One region of the Shewanella sp. QJM3NY_23 genome, then DNA from elsewhere that is predicted to be linked to it. Evidence: predicted binding sites of a transcription regulator. Region 1 holds the regulator's gene; each other region holds the start of a gene.
The links. Region 1 encodes MetJ, which represses methionine synthesis genes. Its sites were predicted from a motif close to TAGACGTCTAGACGTCTA; they were not measured.

Region 2: a site for MetJ is predicted at 2,985-3,002, ahead of metK (methionine adenosyltransferase). Genes of this name have one in related genera too.
Region 3: a site for MetJ is predicted at 2,395-2,412, ahead of msrA (peptide-methionine (S)-S-oxide reductase MsrA). Genes of this name have one in related genera too.
Region 4: a site for MetJ is predicted at 3,299-3,316, ahead of metH (methionine synthase). Genes of this name have one in related genera too.

Annotation. Positions count from the first base shown of each region.
Region 1 covers NZ_CM149657.1:507,529-512,977, forward strand. The annotation lists gene AC0VXX_RS02415 (DUF3373 domain-containing protein) at 1-162, opposite strand, end outside; gene AC0VXX_RS02420 (c-type cytochrome) at 212-541, opposite strand; gene traF (conjugal transfer protein TraF) at 1,120-2,142, shown strand; gene AC0VXX_RS02430 (sulfite exporter TauE/SafE family protein) at 2,198-2,926, opposite strand; gene metJ (met regulon transcriptional regulator MetJ) at 3,033-3,347, opposite strand; gene metB (cystathionine gamma-synthase) at 3,571-4,737, shown strand; gene AC0VXX_RS02445 (bifunctional aspartate kinase/homoserine dehydrogenase II) at 4,757-5,449, shown strand, end outside.
Region 2 covers NZ_CM149657.1:3,187,407-3,192,855, reverse strand. The annotation lists gene AC0VXX_RS14150 (thiol-disulfide oxidoreductase DCC family protein) at 1-90, shown strand, start outside; gene AC0VXX_RS14145 (SDR family NAD(P)-dependent oxidoreductase) at 87-917, shown strand; gene AC0VXX_RS14140 (flavin reductase family protein) at 1,056-1,688, shown strand; gene metK (methionine adenosyltransferase) at 1,787-2,941, opposite strand; gene tkt (transketolase) at 3,505-5,449, shown strand, end outside.
Region 3 covers NZ_CM149657.1:2,078,666-2,084,114, reverse strand. The annotation lists gene AC0VXX_RS09440 (hypothetical protein) at 1-61, shown strand, start outside; gene AC0VXX_RS09435 (glutathione S-transferase family protein) at 694-1,350, shown strand; gene msrA (peptide-methionine (S)-S-oxide reductase MsrA) at 1,834-2,313, opposite strand; gene astE (succinylglutamate desuccinylase) at 2,611-3,654, shown strand; gene AC0VXX_RS09420 (thiamine pyrophosphate-dependent dehydrogenase E1 component subunit alpha) at 3,859-5,037, shown strand; gene AC0VXX_RS09415 (alpha-ketoacid dehydrogenase subunit beta) at 5,041-5,449, shown strand, end outside.
Region 4 covers NZ_CM149657.1:3,223,464-3,228,912, reverse strand. The annotation lists gene metH (methionine synthase) at 1-3,206, opposite strand, end outside; gene AC0VXX_RS14325 (histidine phosphatase family protein) at 3,534-4,139, shown strand; cobalamin riboswitch at 4,289-4,459, shown strand; gene AC0VXX_RS14320 (ABC transporter ATP-binding protein) at 4,613-5,407, shown strand; gene AC0VXX_RS14315 (FecCD family ABC transporter permease) at 5,407-5,449, shown strand, end outside.

The DNA of each region.
Region 1 (5,449 bases):
CTCATTTTTGTCTACGCGGCTATTAATATCGTCAATTTCTTCTGATAGCTCAGCTAGTTGCTGTTTTAAGTCTGCCAGCTTTTGTTGTTCTTGGTCGGCACTGTACGCGCCGCCAGAAAAGGCTAATGCATTGGCAATTAAAATCGATAGTAGTGTACGCATCTTTGTCTCTCCGTCGCGCGAGGTGCGCAGTAGATGGGCTTAGTGAGTTTTAACCGCAAGTCTGTGGTTGATCGGAATCTGCCGCATGGTCATAAAGAAACTGCTGAATATCCAAGCGGTCTTTTTCGGAGAGTTGCTCAAAAACCTCAGGCTTAACCTTGTGTTGATCACGTTTAAAATAGCGATCCCACTGGCTCATGGTTTTACTCATCGGAGTGATTTCACCGCCCGCATCGCCTTTGCTATGGCAGGCTTTACACTCTTTCTTGTAGAGGTGTTTACCTTTTTTCGGGTTACCGCCATCTACGGCATAAACTTGGGCGCCTAACGAGAATGTGAACATGATGCACGTTGCAATTTTTACTATGTTTTTCATCATCTTTCCTTAATCACCACCCGTGGTGATTTTTTATTAAACAAAGCGGGTGTTTGTTGTTAAAAAGTTTACTAAAGGAGTCGAGATGTGAGTTTGAGGTTGATCACCTTTACAATAAAAATCTAATTGATAAAAATATCATTGATATTAATCTAATTGATGTGATTTAAGTTTTTGTATTAAAAGCCTTTTGTTGTTTGTTGTTTTTGCGGGGATGAGGTGTTGGCTATCAATTACTGGTGGAGGTGAATCACACTTTAGTAGTTAAACATCTGCTAAATAATGGCTGTAATGTTAATGAACTTGTTATCGCTAACGCTGTGATTGTCGTCGAAAGGGGGCGTTATTTTTGGGAAATACGTCGCGATGGGCAGTATTTTGATCTTATCAGCCATAGTGGATTATCGAGCATATTTACGCAGCAGAGGCTGGGGGAGTAAAGGTTAAATACGGGCTAAATATCAGTATTTTTACTTGCCATATCATCTAGCACTTAAGAAATGAACTATCTTTAACAATCGAGCGTACTAATCTTTCAACACGCTTAAAATGACCATTATTCGGAGGGGGGAGAAAAGGGAATGAAGTGCCTTAGCATAATAGTGTTAATCACGCTGATGAGTCTCACTAGGTTTTCCTTTGCCGAGCAGCAATATGATGGTGTACATAACTCTGCCTTAAACAGTTCACACGTTGCCGTAAGTCATCAACATGGAGATCTCTTCAATCATCCTGTCTTGTCAGTGTTAGATGCGACTAAAGAGGCGCGGGGGATTGCATCGCCGCAAGCAGAGAGAACCTCTGCGACACAAGGTACATCGATTGTCTTGCCGACGGTGCAGATGCCAATGACACTGTTTCATAAGACTTATATCGAGGCGGTAGGTGTTGCAGATGCGATTCAAAGCAATTTAGACCATTTTGATGTTAACAATCCTGCAAATGTTTCAGAGTTAGGCTCTCTCGGGGCGTTGGTGTCGGGGGGAGTGTCTGATGTTGGCGTTGTATTGAGTTTTCCTCTATCAATTGTCAACATGCCAATATCGGTTGGGCTCTCGCCCAAAATACAGCGTATCGACACTTACAATTATGTAGTTAATGCGAATAACGTGACTTTTGATAGTGGTAATGATTCCCCCTATCGTAATGATGATACGGTATTTAATCTTGATGTTGGTGTGGTAATTAAGCCTTTTAATGGGCTAACCGTTGGCTTGTCTGGACGCAATTTAATCGACCCAAAACAACAGAGTGTAGAGTCATTAGGGCGGCAATTTACTTATCGAGTTGAGCCTTTATATACTGCTGGGGTGGCTTATGATTGGGCTGCACTTACCCTAACAAGTGATATCGATTTGAATGCTCATCAAGGTTTCGATGAAGTGGTTAGTACACAATATTGGCGCTTCGCAGGGGAGCTAAAAACCACGGATTGGTTGGCGTTACGTGTGGGTTATCGCCACAATTTAAACAATACCGCAATCGACCTGTATTCGGTTGGTACAGGCTTTAGTATTGGTCGCACCTTTAATCTGGACTTAACCGGGCTGTTTGGCAGTGATGATGCCATTGGGGGCGTGATCCGAACCTCATATCATTTTTAGTGATTATCTTGTTTGCTGATTTTTATTCCCTTTTACGGACACCTATTTGAGGTCGTTACGTTAGTTCTATAATCGATTTTACCGCTAAGATCAGCGCACTTGTACTGCACAATATCAGGGTAAGGCGTTGGGTTTTTTGTTTGTCGATGCCGCCGACAATACGATTAGCAACTACAAAGCCTAGCAGGACCGATGGTAGCAATAGCATTGAAAGATACAGATGACGCAGTGTGAGTAATCCACTGAAAGCCAAAATGATTAAGGCGATCATTGAGCTAAAGATGAAGAAGGCTGACAAGGCTGCGCGAAACTGTTTGGCGTCTTTTCCCGAGAGTAAAATAGCCATTGGCGGTTCACCAATGGCAGCGATATTACCAAAGATCCCCGACAATATGCCCGCCATAAAAAGATTACTGCGATTTATGGGGAGACGTAGCTTGAATAGGCTCAGAACCACGGCTAGAGCCACAATGATTGCAATGGCTAATCCCAATACTGGTTGTGGTGCTAGCAATAATAAGGTTGCGCCTAATATTCCGCCAGGGATACGCCCCAGTAAAGCATATTGTAAGCCGTTAAATTCCAGTGCGCGCCTCTCTCTTAGCAGGGTGAGTAAGGCGATAGAAAAGCCCATCATAATGACAGGTGCGGGCACTAGGCTTGGGTCGACGAGATAGAGTAACGGCGAGGCGACAACGGCTAAGCCAAAACCGATCAGGCTTTGGGTTAGGGCGCCAATAAAGATGATCAGCGACGCTAGGCCAAGGATCATGGGATCAATCATAAGTTCAGGCACTATACCACCAGGGGTTGCAGTGTGTTTAGACGTGATAAAGAGGAGGGATCGCAGTGCGATCCCTCTTTAGCAAAACAGGATAGGTAAAGTCGATTTACTCGACGTCTTCCCATTCGATGCCCATCTCAGTCATCAGCTTTTTCACTTCGGCTGGAATACTGTCGGGTTTGTCTTTTGACAAGTCATCATCATGGGGTAAAGGTTGGCCAGTATAAGCATGCAAAAAAGCTTCACAAAGCAATTCGCTGTTTGTAGCGTGGCGTAAGTTATTCACCTGACGACGAGTGCGTTCGTCGGTTAAAATCTTAAGCACCTTGAGGGGAATAGAGACAGTGATTTTTTTCACTTGCTCATTCTTCTTACCATGTTCAGCATAGGGGCTGATATAATCGCCATTCCACTCAGTCATTGACTCACCTGTTAATTCTCAAATTCGGGGCAGATTTTATACCCTTACCGGGTACAGTCAAATTATTGCCTCTAATTTTTGTTAATTGCAAATAGATTTCTACATGTTTGGACGTCTAAACGTCTAAATATGTTGACGCTACCGCTTGCCTTAGGTACATTTAGACGTCCAGACATCTATAAAGTATAGATGACTGCCGCCGATTTAACTTTAGGAGTAAAAGATGACTGAGCGTAAATTAGCCACGGCAGCTGTGCGTGGGGGGATAGAATCCGATACCCAATATGGTGCCGTTGTACCGCCCATCTATTTGTCGACCAATTACTCCTTTGATGGCCATCAACAACCGAGAGATTTTGATTATAGCCGCTCGGGTAATCCGACTCGCTGTATTTTGGCTGACGCCATAGCGGAGCTGGAACGTGGGGCGGCAGGCATAGTGACATGCACTGGCATGGCGGCCATCACCTTAGTAACCAATTTACTGGGGCCCGATGATCTACTCGTGGTGCCGCACGATTGCTATGGCGGCAGCTATCGACTATTTACCCACCTCGCCAAGAAAGGGGCATTTAAACTGGCAGTGGTTGACCAAACGAATGCCGCTGCTTTGGCAGACGTTATTGCTCGCCAACCTAAAATGGTCTGGTTAGAAACCCCTTCGAACCCATTACTGCGCGTGGTCGATATCGCAGCGATTGCGAGCCAGAGCCATGAAGTGGGGGCGCTAGTGGTAGTCGATAACACCTTTTTATCGCCTATCTTGCAACAACCTCTGTTGCTCGGCGCTGACATAGTGATCCACTCAACGACTAAATATATCAACGGGCATAGCGATGTGGTCGGCGGCGCGGTTGTCGCTAAAGATGCTGAAGTGGGTGAGCTGTTACATTGGTGGTCTAATACCTTAGGGTTAACCGGCTCAGCCTTCGATAGCTATTTGACCCTACGCGGCTTAAGAACAATTGCGGTGAGAATGCGTCAGCATCAAGCCAACGCACAGCAGGTGTTGGCTTTGCTAACCCGTCATCGCGCCGTTGATAAGGTCTATTATCCTGGTTTGGCGGGCCATCCAGGCCATGAGATCGCGTTAAAACAGCAAAAAGGTTTTGGTGCCATGCTCAGTTTTGAGTTAAAAGGTGGCGAAGCAGAGCTTATTGCCTTTTTAAATGCGTTAGAATACTTCTCTTTAGCCGAAAGCTTGGGTGGAGTAGAGAGCTTAGTGGCGGTTCCTGCTACCATGACCCACAGAGCGATGGAGCCAGCGGCTCGTTTAGAGGCAGGGGTGAAAGATACCCTTATTCGTTTATCTGTTGGGATTGAAGATGGTGACGATCTGGTGGCAGATATTCAAGCGGGTTTAGATGCGGCTATCGCGGTAAGTTGTTAAAGGTATTGAGGAGCAAAAAATGACACGATGTCATTTGCATAAATTTGGCGGTTCTAGTTTAGCGGATGCAGATTGTTACCGCCGTGTCGCTCATATATTACTCACCCATGGCCATAGCGATGATCTCATCGTGGTTTCTGCTGCGGGCAAGAGTACTAATTTTTTATATAAATTACTTGAGCTAACCGAGTCCGGTCTGTTGTGGCAAGAAGAGTTGCAAGTGTTGATCAGTTACCAGCAAAATCTGATCGAGCAACTGTTATCTAACGAACAGGCGCGCAGCTTGCGCGAGCGTCTATCGACCGATAAATCCCAACTCAGCACATTACTTTCTCTTGCCGATTTAACGGATTACCAACGCAATCAAGTGGTTAGTTTTGGCGAGCGCTGGTCATCGCGTTTACTTGCCGCGCTGCTGCGTGAATCAGGCGTCGGGGCAGTCGATGTGGATGCGCGCACTTTATTAGTGGCCGATGAAGGGGCGGTACCGCAAATTCGCATAGGGCAATCAAAGCAAAAAGTGCAGGCGATGCTGAATGCTCACCCTAATGAACGCCTAGTGATCACCGGTTTTATCTGTGCTAATGATAAGGGCGATACCCTGTTGCTGGGCCGTAATGGTTCAGACTTTAGCGCCACCTTGCTGGCCAGCCTCGCCAATATTGAACGGGTGACCATTTGGACCGATGTGGAAGGGGTGTTTAATGCCGAT
Region 2 (5,449 bases), 1.4 Mb from region 1:
TACCTTAAGTTTGCCAAGCACAGACATAAGGTGTCTTATCTGCTGACCGGTAAAAAACGCTGCGACAGTGGCCGCTGCGGCATATCATGAGCGGCGCGGATCAAGTGCATGGCAATGGGTTAGTGGCGAATAGCGCATTAATTGAGGATTGTGCATTAGTAATTGGTGCCAGCAGTGGTATTGCCAAGACGCTAATAACCCAGTTGCGCCATGAATGTCCGGTTATCGCTATCAGTCGCAGCCATGGACATGATGCCAACACCGACCATCATAACATTGGTCATCATCATGGCCGTGGCGAGGCGATTCACCCTTCAAGCGGTCACCATAGTCTTGAGTATTACCGCTGTGACAATAGCGATAGCGCCATCGCAGGGGTAATCGCAACGCTGATGAGCCGTCAGGTGCGGGTCACTCGGGTGTACATTTTTAACGGCGTGTTGCATCAAGCGGGTCTGAGCCCAGAGAAACGTCTAGAGGAGATAAGCGCCGAGTCGATGCAAACCCTGTTTCATATTAATAGCGTTATCCCCATGCTTTGGCTCAAGCATCTATTGCCGTTGGTGAAAGGTCAAACGCCCTGCGTGGTGACTGTGTTGAGCGCCCGCATCGCGAGTATTAGCGACAATCGTTTAGGCGGTTGGTATAGCTACCGCGCCTCAAAAGCTGCGCTGAATATGTTGTTGCAAACGGCGGCAGTGGAGTACGCCAGACGGGCTAAGAATGTCGCCTTGTTGGCGTTTCACCCTGGGACAACCGACACCGAACTATCCAAACCATTTCAACACAATGTCGCTAAAGAGAAACTCTTTACCACCGAATTTGTCAGCCAGCGTCTGCTTAAGGTTAGCTCCGGCCTTACGCCATCACCCCAAGCTTATTTTATCGATTGGAATGGGGCGACTATTTCGTGGTAAGGCCGTTATTACTTAGCGTTAGGGTTTTATCGCGTGAGGGTTTTATTGAGCCATTGTTGTCTATCGCCAATCTAAATAACCAATCTAGGTAACTAATTTAAGTAAACAAGTCTAAGTAAACAAGGAAGATATTCTGTAATGCATATTAGTCATGATTCATTAAGCCAATTAGAGTGCCGTTACCGCGCGCAGTTAATCAATAGTTTGTCTGGGTTTAAAAGCGCTAACCTTATCGGTACCCAAGACGCTTTGGGGCGCACTAATTTGGCCATCATTAGCTCAGTATTTCATTTAGGCGCCGATCCTGCGCTGGTGGGGTTTATTAGCCGTCCAGATACGGTGCAGCGAGATACCTTAGCTAACATTATTGCCACCGGCAGTTACACCATTAATCAGGTGAATAGCGATATTTGGCAGCAAGCGCATCAAACTTCGGCGCGCTACGACAGCGGCCAGTGTGAATTTAATGAGGTGGGGCTGACCCCGTTGCATCAACCACAAGTGGTGGCGCCCTTTGTGGCCGAGAGTCGATTAAAATATGCTGTTAAGTTAGAAAGTTATCAAACTATCGAACTAAACCAAACTCTGTTAGTGATAGGCCGAATTACCGATATTTGGCTCGATGACGTGGCGCTTAAGCCCGATGGCAGTATTGACATTGAAAGCTTAAATACCGTCTGCGTATCGGGTCTCGATTGCTATCATACGACCGAGCGATTAGGGCGACTGAGCTATGCTAAGCCAGACAAGCCGTCGGTTATCATCGATTAATGTGCGTAGGCTGTGACAAGATTCAGTCACAAAGACTGCTACCAAAAACAGCCACAAAAAAACCGCCATATGGGCGGTTTTTTATGAGCTTGCTGCGATTATAGCTTAGCGTCGGCGCGAAGGGCGTCGGCTTTATCGGTGCGCTCCCACGGGAACTCGTTACGACCAAAGTGACCGTAAGCCGCAGTGGCTTGATAGATTGGGCGAGCCAAATCTAACATTTCGGTTAGGCCGTATGGGCGCAGGTCGAAATGCTGACGAACCAGCTTAATCAACACCTCTTCAGACACTTTACCAGTACCGAAAGTTTCAACACTGATAGAGGTAGGCTCAGCTACACCGATAGCGTAAGACACTTGGATCTCACAGCGATCGGCAAGGCCAGCGGCAACGATGTTCTTGGCCACATAACGCGCCGCGTATGCTGCACTGCGGTCAACTTTCGATGGATCCTTACCAGAGAAAGCCCCACCACCGTGACGCGCCATTCCGCCGTAAGTATCGACGATAATTTTACGACCCGTTAGACCACAATCGCCGACAGGACCACCAATCACAAAACGGCCTGTTGGGTTGATGAAGTACTTAGTATCTTTGGTTAACCACTTAGCGGGCAGCACAGGCTTAATGATGGTTTCCATCACGCCTTCAATCAGATCTGGCTGGCTTACGCTGTCACAGTGTTGAGTAGACAGGACTACCGCATCGATACCAGCAATGCTGCCATCGCTGTTATAGGCAAAAGTGACCTGACTTTTCGCATCTGGACGTAACCAAGGTAGGGTATTGTCTTTACGCACTTCCGATTGACGCTTAACCAACTTATGCGAGTAAGTGATCGGGGCTGGCATCAATACGTCGGTTTCGTTGTTGGCGTAACCAAACATTAACCCTTGGTCGCCAGCGCCTTGCTCTTTAGGATCGGCGCGATCAACACCTTGATTGATATCGGGCGACTGTTTACCGATGGCATTAAGTACGGCACAAGAATCGGCATCAAAGCCCATATCTGAGTGGGTATAGCCAATTTCACGCACGGTTTTACGGGTGATCTCTTCGATATCAACCCAAGCCGAGGTGGTCACTTCACCGCCCACCAAGACCATGCCGGTTTTAACGTAAGTTTCACATGCCACGCGCGCCTTAGGATCTTGCTCTAAGATCGCGTCGAGTACCGCATCAGAAATTTGATCGGCGATTTTATCTGGATGACCTTCTGAGACCGACTCAGAGGTAAACAAGTGCTTTGCCATAATGGAAAATCTCGTCTGTAAACAATTTGATTCTGTAGAAGTATCTACATCTAGACGGCTATTTTAGTGGAAATCACGCTAGATAACACCCCTTTCGATAAAAATTGTGGGGTAAAGCGCAGTAAATCATGACTTGCTCAGGCTGGCAGTAAAGATATGCCTGTAGGTAACAAGCTGTAATTCATCATCTATTTATCGTTTTTTTATGGTTTTACCCGCGACTTACAGGGCGTGATTTTTTGCGCTATCGCCGCGCAGTTATTGCATGAGACGCTGCGAGTCATGACGTAGTGTTAGGCATTTTGCTTAAAGATGCTTATTAAGTGTTAATAATGGGTTTGCAAAATGGAGTAAAAAACGTGCAAGCGCTAAATGTCACGTTAACGGATATACCCAGATTGACACATCGGCTCTACTCCTTGGGCCTGCATTTACGGGTTCTACAGCTTAGATCGGGTTAATCTGGGTAATTTGGCGAATTTTATTTGCGTCCCATCGCCTAGTAGGGGAAAATATGCGTCCACAATTGCCCGCAAAATCCCCAATAATAAGCAGGAGAGAGCATGTCATCTCGTAAAGAACTCGCAAACGCTATCCGTGTGTTAAGTATGGATGCCGTTCAAAAAGCCAACTCAGGTCACCCAGGTGCCCCAATGGGAATGGCGGATATCGCTGAAGTGCTTTGGAATGACTTCCTTAAGCACAACCCGACTAACCCAAACTGGGTTGACCGCGACCGCTTCATCTTATCTAACGGTCATGGCTCGATGCTGATTTACTCTTTGCTGCACCTTACTGGTTACGCACTTCCCATCGAAGAACTGCAAAACTTCCGCCAGCTTCACTCTAAAACCCCAGGTCACCCAGAATACGGATACACTCCAGGTGTTGAAACCACCACAGGGCCGCTAGGCGCGGGTATCAGTAACGCGGTTGGTATGGCGATTGCGGAAAAAACCTTGGCGGCGCAGTTTAACCGTCCAGGTCACGACATTGTCGACCACTTCACCTACTGTTTCTTAGGGGATGGTTGTTTGATGGAAGGCATCTCACACGAAGCTTGTTCATTAGCGGGCACCTTAGGTTTAGGCAAGCTGATTGCATTTTGGGATGACAACGGTATCTCTATCGACGGCCATGTTGAAGGCTGGTTCACCGACGATACACCTAAGCGTTTTGAAGCCTATGGCTGGCATGTGATTGCCGATGTGGACGGCCATGATAGCGAAGCGATTCGCAGCGCAATAGAAGAAGCTAAGTCAGTCACTGACAAGCCAACCATGATCTGCTGCAAAACGATTATTGGTTTTGGTTCTCCAAACAAATCTGGCAGCCACGACTGCCACGGCGCGCCACTAGGCGATGCCGAAATCGCCGCTGCACGTGAGTTCCTTGGTTGGGAACACGCGCCATTTGATATCCCAGATAACGTCTATGCGGGTTGGGATGCTAAAGACGTGGGCGCCAGCAACGAATCGGCTTGGAATGAAAAACTGGCCGCGTATGAAGCTGCATTCCCTGAATTGGCGGCAGAATATAAGCGCCGGGTGATCGATGGTGAATTGCCTGCCGATTTCGAAGCGAAAGCACAAGCCTTCATTAAAGAATGCCAAGAGAAAGGCGAAGGCATTGCTAGCCGTAAAGCGTCACAAAATGCCATTGGTGCTTTTGGCGCTATGTTGCCAGAGCTACTTGGTGGCTCAGCTGACCTTGCGGGTTCTAACTTGACGCTTTGGTCTGGTTCTAAAGGCATTCAAGACGATGCTGCCGGTAACTACATCTATTATGGTGTACGTGAATTTGGTATGAGCGGCATCATGAACGGTATCTCGTTGCACGGTGGTTTCATCAACTACGGCGCGACCTTCATGATGTTTATGGAATACGCCCGTAATGCGGTACGTATGTCGGCGCTGATGGGCATTCAAAACATCTTCGTTTATACCCATGACTCTATCGGTCAAGGTGAAGATGGCCCGACTCACCAACCTGTTGAGCAGCTCGCTAACCTGCGCATGACCCCTAACATGATGGTATGGCGTCCATGTGATGCGGCCGAAACGGCAGTCTCGTGGAAGAATGCTATCGAGCGCCGTGATGCACCAACATCGCTTATCTTTAGCCGTCAAAACCTACCCGCTCAAGCCCGTACCGATGAGCAGTTAGCTAACGTGGTTAAAGGTGGTTATGTACTGCGTGATTGTGCTGGTACACCTGATGTCATTTTGATTGCGACAGGTAGCGAAGTGCAATTGGCACTGGATTCTGCCGCTGCATTAACTGAGCAAGGTAAGCAGGTACGTGTGGTTTCTATGCCATCGACCAATGCGTTTGATGCACAAGATGCGGCGTACAAAGAGTCAGTATTGCCACGCGCTGTAACTAAGCGTGTTGCTATCGAAGCGGCTCACGTTGATTTCTGGCATAAGTATGTTGGTTTCGACGGCGCAGTAGTGGGCATGACCACCTTCGGTGAGTCAGCGCCAGGCGGCGAACTCATGAAATACT
Region 3 (5,449 bases), 1.6 Mb from region 1:
TAGATATGTTAAACCTGTATCTTGTGTAGCGTGCGTTTGGGAAGTTGGTGAGTCGTTGTAGGGCGAAACATAACAAATAAGGATAGGCCGCGCGCAGCTGCGTCCTTATCCCGAGTGTTGAACAAGCCCGAGCTTACTTGAAGTGATACCTTTGTATAGTAAATAGCGGCGCGAGAGTTCACGCTGGTTTAGGTCCGGATCTTAAATGACACTTTAGGCTAACCGTAACTATCCCTTAGCAACGCTAGCCAATTAGTTTTTTATAAGCAACTCAATATTTTCAATACCTTAATCACCTCGTATGCTTCACTTCTAGATATCTCATGCTGCAAAATTTTGCTGCCTAACCGCTTATAGACATTAGCCTCTGACTAAGCTTTGATTGAGCATGAAACCAGGAGGTTTTATGCCGCTCTCTCGCTAAACTCAAACGTGTATCTAAGACCCCTTATTATTGTTGTAGCCGTGCCGTTTACCGTGCCTTTGTGGGCGTGTTCTTACACTTTAATGCGGCGTTATATGGTTTAGGATTAAGGCGTCCCCATCCAATTTTAAGATGCACCAAAAGATATGGCTTTTTGTTATTTTAGTGGTGAAGCCGATGTGATTACTGCGTCTTGTGTTCGTGGCTTAAGGTGTATAGCATGGCTCATTTTTTAAATTAACTAATTCTAAATTAACTGAGGATTTACAATGAGCCTGATACTCTATGGTGTGCCGCTGTCGCCATTTGTGCGTAAAGTACGTTTGTGCTTGGCGGAAAAGGCGTTGGATTATCAATTAGAGATAATTTCGCCGTTTGATCAGCCGTCTTGGTATAAAGAGATAAACCCACTCAACCGTATTCCAGCGATTAAAGTGGGAGATTTCACTTTGGCCGATTCGAGCGTGATCTGCCAATATCTCGAAGATCAGTATCCACAAGCGTTGAGCTTACTGGGTGATAATGCTGAGCAAAATGCGTGCGTGCGCTGGTTAGCTAAATATGCCGATGACGAACTAGCACCTCTGACAACCTTTAGTGTGTTTGCGCAGCGTGTTCTCAGTAAAAGTATGGGGAAAGAGTGTGACGAAGCTGCAGTACAGTTAACACTGACAGAAAAATTGCCTGCTCATTTCGATTACCTTGAGCAACAGTTAGCGGGTAGCGATTATTTTGTCGCAGGAAAGCTCACCTTAGCGGATCTGGCTTTCAGTTGTCAGATGGTTAATATGGAGCACGCTGGCGAGACGATAGATGCGACGCGTTGGCCATATTTAAGTGCTTTATATTTACGGGTTAAGGCGCGCGCATCGATGCAAGCCATGTTACCCGGCGAGCAAAGTATTATTGCAAAAATAACGGCATAGGTTTGGTGTAGATCCAGTTTTGTTGATGAAAACTGAGATTAAACTGACTTAACTGCGGTGAATACTAAGCTCTATAAATACTGGCCTATAAATACTAAGGCCTATAAATTAGTCGCATGCAGTCAATCGTCACATAAAACGCTGCGACGCATGAGTGGCTGTTCAGATGTGATGAATGAGTAATGGTCCAATGAGACATAGATTGATTAGATGACGACTGATTAGTAAAAGTCGCCAACCTATAATGGGTTGGCGGCTTTTTTATAAGGCACACAAACTTGATATAACGTTGCAGACATTAAAAGAGAGGGTTGCATAAAAGTGCTTGTTACATTAATGAACAGCTTTGCATAAAAAGCCATTTAACCCAAGTCGTTCATCACAAAAACTGAGCAGGCTACATGCCAGTATTGCCCATTGCCGCGTTAAAAATAGCCTGATTAGTTTTAACATTACTTAAGTATTGCCGTGATTAATCGTGGCTTAATAGGTCAAGTGACAACTGGGTAGATTATTCTTTTCTAAGTAGTTTTGGTGGTACTCTTCGGCGCGGTGAAACGCCATCGCTGGCACGATTTCTGTGACAATTTGGCGCATCCCCCATTTTCCACTTCGCGCTAAGGCAAGTTTCGATTGCTCTGCAGCCGCTTTTTGTTGCTGATCATAAAAAAAGATCGCGCTGCGATATTGATGACCTATGTCACCGCCTTGCATGTTGAGCATGGTCGGGTTGTGATTAGACCAAAATACGGCTAAAAGTTGTTGGTAACTGACTTGGTGTTCGTCATATTCAATCTGAACCACTTCAGCGTGACCGCTATTGCCTTGTTTGACTTGTTCGTAAGTGGTGCGCTTATCGTCACCGCCCATGTAACCACAGGTTGCCGCTGTCACCCCTTCAATTTGTCTGAAAAAGTACTCTACACCCCAAAAACAACCAGCACCAAATGTGGCTATAGCCATCTGTACACCTCATGACTTTTAATTGATATATGCCTATTAGCAGGTAAGGATGAAATTCTCAGTATCACCCTGCAACCACTGTAGACGTCTAGATGGCTTTATTGTGTGATGGCTTTAATGAGAATGCAAGTTTAATTTACCGGTTACTGAGTTATTGTGTGGTGACAAATGGCTGTCTGATCCGTTAAATGGTACTATCAGCCCTTGATAAACATAATACTAATAAATCCAAGGAGTCATGCCTATTACAGCAGATCAACATGGTCTGTAAGGTATGAATAATGTAAGGAGTTTTGTGTGCAACAAGCACTAAATTTGTCGAATGACTTTTTGCAATTTACCCTCGCAAATCCAAAATCTATCCCAGAGCCGTTTACCTTTACCATAGGCGAACACACCCGCGTACATATTTGGGATACCGGGGTGATAGCATTTGAGCCGTTGTCTAGCGGCGATGCACCAGTCAAAAATATTGTATTGTCCAGTGCCATACACGGTAATGAAACCGCACCCATTGAACTGTGTAACACGCTGATCACTCAGTTACTCTGCGGCCAACTCATCACGCAGCAAAGGTTACTTTTCTTAATCGGTAATCCTGCGGCTATTTTAAATGGCACCCGTTTTGTCGAAGAAAACCTCAACCGGCTTTTTAGTGGGGCACACTCCAGTGGGCAAGGGCTTATCAATGCCGAGCGTGTGAGAGCCAAGAAGCTTGAGCGTTATGTCGATCGCTTTTTTACTGGCGGTCAGCCTAACTCGCCGCGATATCACTATGACTTACACACGGCTATTCGTGGCTCCAAGCATGAAAAATTTGCCATTTATCCCTATCGTCAAGGTGCGCCTTATAGTGGTGAACAACTGATGTTTTTAGCCGCTTGTGGTATTAAGACGGTGTTATTTCACCACGAGCCAACCACCACCTTTAGTTACTTTTCTGCTCATAATTATCAAGCCCATGCTTTTACTATCGAACTTGGCAAGGTTATGCCGATGGGTCAAAATGATATGACACGCTTTATTGCGTTAAAAACAATGTTAATTCAATTGATTAAAGGTGAGCCTTTGGCATTGCCCGCATTTGATAACACTCAGCTTAACCTTTACCAAGTTAATCGCTCTATTAATAAGCGTTATGACGATTTTGAATTTACGTTTACCAATGACGTGGAGAACTTTACCGCGTTTCCTAAAGGTTATGTACTGGCAAAAGAGGGCGGTGCAGAGATTAAGGTTGATGCTGCATTAGAGTCTATCGTGTTTCCTAATGCCAATGTGCCCGTCGGGCAAAGAACCGTGCTCTGTTTGGTGCCCGCAGAGGGCTATCAGGTTAGTTAAGGCCACGCTCGACAGGATTGTAAAGCTAAATATACAACAATGTTAGATGCTAGTTAGTTCCTTTAAACATGTTGGGCTTGATAGGTAGTTTACGTTAACGTAATTTGAACCTCACGTGTGAAGATAATACAGGCCAGAGATTGAGTGTTATGCTCAATCGCTAGCAAATAAATAACAAGAAAACTCAGCTGATAAGAGAATAGTATGAGCAACACTAAGAGCACGACAGAAACTGTCCATAGGGTCAGCTTTCTTGATAAGGATTCGCTGTCAATCCCGATTTTAAAGATCCTTCAAGCAGACGGCACCACGTTTGAAGAAGCAGTATTACCTGTGATTGACCAAGCATTAGCTGAAAAAATTCATGACACTTGTGTATTCACCCGAGTACTCGACGAACGCATGCTAGGCGCACAGCGTCAAGGACGCATCAGCTTCTATATGACCTGCACCGGAGAAGAAGCGTCTATCGTTGGCAGTGTCGCGGCGCTCGATGATGAAGATGTTATCTTAGCGCAATACCGTGAGCATGCCGCGCTGCGTTACCGTGGATTTACCACCGAGCAGTTTATGAACCAGATGTTCAGTAATGAAAAAGATCTGGGGAAAGGCCGTCAAATGCCGATTCACTATGGTAGCAGTGCCTTGCATTATCAAACCATTTCATCGCCACTGGCGACGCAAATACCACAGGCCACAGGGGTCGGTTATAGCCTTAAAATGCAGGGTAAACGTAATGTTGCTATCTGTTACTTCGGTGAAGGTGCCGCCTCTGAAGGAGATTTTCACGCCGGACTGAATATGGCCGCCGTGCTCAAGTCGCCGACGATTTTCTTCTGCCGTAACAACGGCTATGCCATCTCAACGCCGACCAGTGAGCAGTTTGCCGGCAATGGTATTGCTAGCCGAGGGGTGGGCTATGGTATGCACACCATACGCGTAGATGGTAACGACATGTTAGCTGTGCTTGCCGCTACCCAGCAAGCCAGAGCTTATGCGTTAGAGCATAATGCGCCAGTACTCATTGAAGCGATGACCTATCGCTTAGGCGCACATTCATCGTCTGATGATCCCTCTGGCTATCGCTCCAAAGAGGAAGAGGCGAAGTGGCAACAGCATGATCCCGTGCAGCGCTTTAAATTGTGGATGATCAATAAAGGTTGGCTAGCCGAAAGCGATGACAGCGCACTGTATGACAAATATCGTCAAGAGGTGTTAGCCTCGGTTAAAGTGGCAGAGAAGCTGCCTGTTGTGACCATAGATGAACTGATAACCGATGTGTATGACACGCCAACGCCGCGTCTCGAACAGCAACTCAAAAATCTTAAACAGCATATTAAGAAATATCCAGAGTCCTATCCAAATAGTGCAGGGAGAGTCTAAATCGTGGCAAAGATCAATATGTTACAAGCCATCAATGATGCCTTGACCATTGCAATGGAAACCGACGAGAAAGCAGTATTGTTTGGTGAAGATGTAGGCCACTTTGGTGGCGTATTTCGTGCCACCTCTGGCTTACAGGAAAAATTTGGCCGTGATCGCTGTTTTAACACCCCACTGACTGAGCAAGGCATTGCCGGTTTTGCTAACGGTTTAGCCTCAAACGGCATGACCGCGATTGCCGAAATCCAATTTGCTGATTATATCTTTCCTGCCATTGACCAAATCGTCAACGAGTCGGCCAAGTTTAGGTATCGCAGTGGTAACGAATTCAACGTCGGTGGCATCACTTACCGCACTCCTTATGGCGGAGGTATCGCTGGTGGTCATTATCATTCGCAATCACCTGAAGCTT
Region 4 (5,449 bases), 1.4 Mb from region 1:
GCCACGCCTGAGTCTTTAGGGGCGACAAAATCAGCCAAACAAAAGTTATCGTTGCCTACGCGCTCTATCTGCATCCGCAGGTGGTGGGTCGTCATCTCCACTGTTGTGCGGGTTTCGTCGGTGTAGAGCTCAATGTCGTCATGGTTAACGGTATTGGCAGGGAACAGGCCGATAACGGCTTTGGCGGTAAGCCATTTTTCGTCGATGATCTGCTTAAGCATGGCTTTGCCATCGGCGAATAGCTTACGGGCTTCTTCACCGACCACCTTGTCGTCCAAGATTTTCGGGAAATGGCCATGCAGTTCCCAGCTACGGAAAAACGGGGTCCAGTCGATACGCTCGACTAAGTCTTCCAATGGGTAGTCATCGAACACCTGACGCCCTAGTTGATTAGGGACAAATGGGGTGTAATTGGCCCAATCGTGCTGGCAGCGGTTGTCGCGCGCGGCGGCAATGGGGATGATCTGTTTGCGTTTTTCTTGTGAGTTACGCTTGTCGCGCATCATCTGATATTCATCATAGGTGGCATCGATAGTGGCTTGACGCGTCTCATTGCTGATAAGTTTCGATACCATAGGCACGGCGCGTGATGCGTCGGCAATATAGATGGCGCCCGTTGGGGCGTGGGGCGCGATTTTAACCGCGGTATGAATTTTCGAGCAGGTCGCGCCGCCAATGATCGACGGGATAGTAAGCCCCGCCTTATGGAAGGCTTTAACGTTGTGCACCATCTCATCGAGACTCGGGGTGATTAAGCCTGACATGCCGATGATATCGACATTTTCCGCCTTGGCGACCTCGATGATCTTCTCAACGGGGACCATCACCCCAAGATCGATCACCTCATAGCCATTACAGGCCAGCACCACGCCGACGATGTTCTTACCGATATCGTGCACGTCACCTTTAACAGTGACCATCAAGATTTTACCGTTAGACTGACCTTCGACTTTTTCCAGTTCGATATAGGGGTTTAAGTAGGCGACCGCTTTTTTCATTACTCGCGCCGATTTGACCACTTGGGGCAAAAACATCTTGCCCGAACCAAAGAGATCGCCGACCACGTTCATGCCATCCATGAGCGGCCCTTCAATCACATCCAGTGGCCGAGTCGCCTGCTGTCTTGCTTCTTCGGTGTCTTCATCGATAAAGTCGGTAATGCCTTTCACTAGGGCATGGGCAAGACGTTTGCTCACCTCCCAGCTGCGCCACTCTAAATCTTCTTTCTTAGCCACTTGGCTGCCATCACCGCGAAACTTCTCGGCGACCTCAAGTAGTTGCTCGGTGTTATTTGAATCTGCCACTGGGCAGGGCAGGTTTTGCACTACCGCTTCAACGCGCGCTTTTAACTCGCTGTCGATATCGTCATAAATCGCCAGCTGACCCGCGTTGACGATACCCATGTCCATCCCCGCTTGAATCGCATGATAGAGGAACACGGCATGAATCGCCTCACGCACCGGGTTGTTACCACGGAATGAGAACGACACGTTCGATACCCCGCCCGAGATCATCGCGTGGGGTAGGGTGCGTTTGATCTCACGCGTGGCTTCAATAAAGTCGACAGCGTAGTTGTCATGCTCGTCAATACCGGTAGCAATGGCAAAGATGTTGGGGTCGAAAATAATATCTTCTGGCGGGAAGCCCACCTTATCGACTAACACCCGATAGGCGCGGGTACAGATCTCGATCTTACGTGCCTTGGTGTCTGCCTGACCTTGCTCATCGAACGCCATGATGATGGCCGCGGCGCCATAACGTTTAACCAATTTGGCGTGGTGAATAAATTGCGCTTCGCCCTCTTTCAACGAGATGGAGTTGACTATGCCTTTGCCTTGAATGCACTTAAGGCCTGCCTCTATCACCTCCCATTTAGAGGAGTCGATCATAATCGGCACCCGGCTGATATCGGGCTCAGAGGCGATAAGGTTAAGGAATTTCTGCATCACCTCGACGCCGTCGAGCATGCCTTCATCCATGTTGATGTCGATGATCTGGGCGCCGTTTTCTACCTGCTCACGTGCGACGCTGAGGGCGGTTTCATATTCGCCATTTTTGATCAGCCGTAAAAAGGCAGCCGAGCCGGTGACATTGGTGCGCTCGCCCACGTTCACAAACAGCGAGTTGGCATCTATGGTCAGTGGCTCAAGCCCCGACAAGCGGCAAGCCACTGGGATGTCGGGCAGCGCTCGCGGCGCATGGGATATAACCGCCTCGCGAATGGCGCTAATATGGGCCGGTGTACTACCACAGCAGCCGCCAATAATGTTTAAAAAGCCCTCTTGGGCCCACTCACCAATAACGCTTGCCATCTCTTCGGGGCTTTCATCATAGCCACCAAACTCATTAGGCAGCCCCGCATTGGGGTGCGCCGACACATAACATTCGGCAATTTTTGACAACTCTTGCACGTAGGGGCGTAGCTCTTGCGGGCCAAGGGCGCAGTTAAGGCCAATCGACAGTGGCTTAACGTGGCGCAGCGAGTTGTAAAAAGCTTCGGTGGTTTGCCCTGTGAGGGTGCGGCCCGAGGCATCGGTGATGGTGCCTGAGATCATGATGGGCACGCGCAGCTCAAGCTGTTCAAATACCGTTTCTATAGCAAACAACGCGGCTTTGGCGTTGAGGGTATCGAAGATGGTTTCCACCATGATGATATCGGCGCCGCCTTTAAGCAGCGCCTCAATCGACTCAATATAGGCATCGACCAGCTCATCGAAGCTGACATTACGGTAACCGGGATCGTTAACATCTGGGCTAATCGAGCAGGTGCGGTTGGTGGGGCCAAGTACCCCGGCAACATAACACGCGCGCCCCGTTTCTGCGCTGACTTCATCGGCCGCGGCGCGGGCAAGGCGTGCACCTTCAAGGTTAATTTCAACAGACACCTCCTGCATCTCGTAGTCGGCCATGGCGATACGAGTGGCGTTAAAGGTATTGGTCTCGATGATATCGGCGCCAGCGAGCAGGTACTGTTTATGGATATCTTTGATAATGGCTGGCTGAGTCAGTACCAGCAGATCGTTATTACCTTTGACATCGCAGGGCCAGTCTTTAAAACGCTCGCCGCGAAAGGCGGCTTCCTCAAGCTTATGATCTTGGATCATGGTGCCCATGGCACCGTCGAGGATTAAAATACGTGATTCGAGCTGCTCGGTGATCTGCGCTGTTATCTGTCTTATTGGGGTAACAGGGGGTCGGGTCGCCATAAAATTCTACCTATATCCTACTCGATGCATGTTCACTACTGCCGATGCAGTGCGACGAGGGTGTGATCACCCTGCTATTATTTTTAGATGTATAAACGTATAGACGTCTATAGCAATTGCTATAGTAAGCGACTTATTAGGCTTAGGGCAAGTCAAAAGAGTATCAGTTTTCCCCCTCGTTAGCCCAGTGGCTTATAGGCTGTCGCTTAGCCTGTGGGTGATGTTTGTTTTGGCGCAATTGCAGCCGCGGGGCAGTGTGACCCATATTGCATTGGCGCGCCGTCTCGGCGTATGCTGCCACGGCATGACAAATATCAAGGTAAGCCAATGACACAAACGATTTTTTATTTAATGCGCCATGGTCAGTGCGAGGGCGGTAATGTGCTGCGAGGCCGAAGCGACCTGCCTTTGAGTGAGCTGGGATTTGCCCAGATGCAACTGGCCAGTGCGACTAAATTACCCGAGACGATAGATGCGCTGGTGAGCTCCCCCTTAAGCCGCTGCCAAGTGTTTGCCGAGTATTATGCCAATAAACAGCAGTTACCTTACTCAGTTGAAGCGGGTTTGATGGAGATTGATTTTGGCCGCTGGGACGGTGAGGCGCTTGATACCTTGTTTGCTGAGCATAGCGAGGCGCTTAACGCCTACTGGCAAGATCCTTGGCGGGCGCCATTGCCAGGCAGTGAGCCGCTAGATGTCTTTGAGCAGCGGGTCGAGACCTGTATCGAGCAAGTGTTACATAGACACAGTGGCAAAACCCTGCTGCTTGTCACCCATGGTGGGGTTATCCGCCATTTGATGGGGCTGGCGCTGGGGATCCGCGGCGAAGTGGGCTTCTATACCCAGTTAAGTCTCGATTATGCCAGTGTGGTTAAGTTAAGCCACTTGGTCGATAACGATGGTAAAGGCTATTGGCGCTTACATTTGGGTTAATGCCTAAGCTCAGTGCGCGTTAGTTATCAGCGTTTGTCGTCAACCAGCGCGGCAAATACAAAAGGTGGTTTGCCTCTTAGGGGAAATACCGCATAATAGCCAACAATTTTAGGTGTCTAGCATACAGATGACGCCGAGCGTAAGGTGTTGAGCAGCGACTCACTTAACGTGGGTCGAGTAACTCAAACTTAATAGGGAATTGGGGAGTGACCTAAGGTCATCAGCCCAAACTGTGCCCGCAACTGTGAGTGTGTTGAGTAAGGCAATTGGCCTTGTCTGCAACCACAAGTCAGGATACCTGCCTTACGCTATAGCCTAATGACTCAAGCGGGTGACTTGAGGGAGCTAAAGATGAACAACCGACTTGGGGCGTTAGCCCCGCTTGGCAGCGGCAGGTCGACACCTGCGCGGTCGCAACACACTTTACCCTATTACTTTGCGGCTTGGATGATGAGCCTGTGACGTCAATCCCTATGGCGTTATCTGCCCAACACCTTAGTTGGCACGCGGGCGAGCGCGCCATTTTGGCTGATGTCAGTGTCGAACTGCCCCAAGGCCAAATGCTGGGGATCATCGGCCCTAATGGCGCCGGTAAATCCACCTTACTGCGCTGTCTATATCGTTATTTGACCCCAAGCCAAGGGGATATCACCTTATTTGGCCGAGCGGTGGGCGACTTTTCGGCGCGATCCTTTGCCCAGCAAGTGGCGGTGGTGCTGCAAGACACGCCGCACCATTTTGACATGACCACGGCGCAGCTGGTGGCGCTAGGGTTGACGCCCCATAAGGGGGCGTTTTCGCTCACCAGCGACCAAGACAAGCACGATGTGCGCCGCGCCTTAGCCACAGTAGGTTTAACCGCGTTGGCCGACCAAGGGTATGAGCAACTTTCTGGCGGCGAGAAACAACGGGCGTTAATCGCCCGCGCCATAGTGCAAAAGCCCAAGCTGTTGATCCTCGATGAGCCCACTAATCATTTAGATATCCGTTATCAAATACAGATCTTAGAGCTACTGCGTAGCTTAGAGATGACGGTGGTTATCTCGATCCATGACCTTAATTTAGCCAGCGCCCTGTGTGACCAATTGCTGCTGCTCGACCAAGGCCACGCAGTTGCCCAAGGCCGCCCCAATGAGGTGTTGACCGAGCAGCGTATTGCAGAGGTCTTTGAGGTGTGCTGCCAAGTGAGCCCGCACCCACAACACGGTAATCCGCAAATTAATTACTTTTATGGCTACCATAATGTCACCCAAGGGGAGACGCCATGATGCGCTCGTCCGGATTATCGGCCAGCGAGCGCCTTTGGCGCG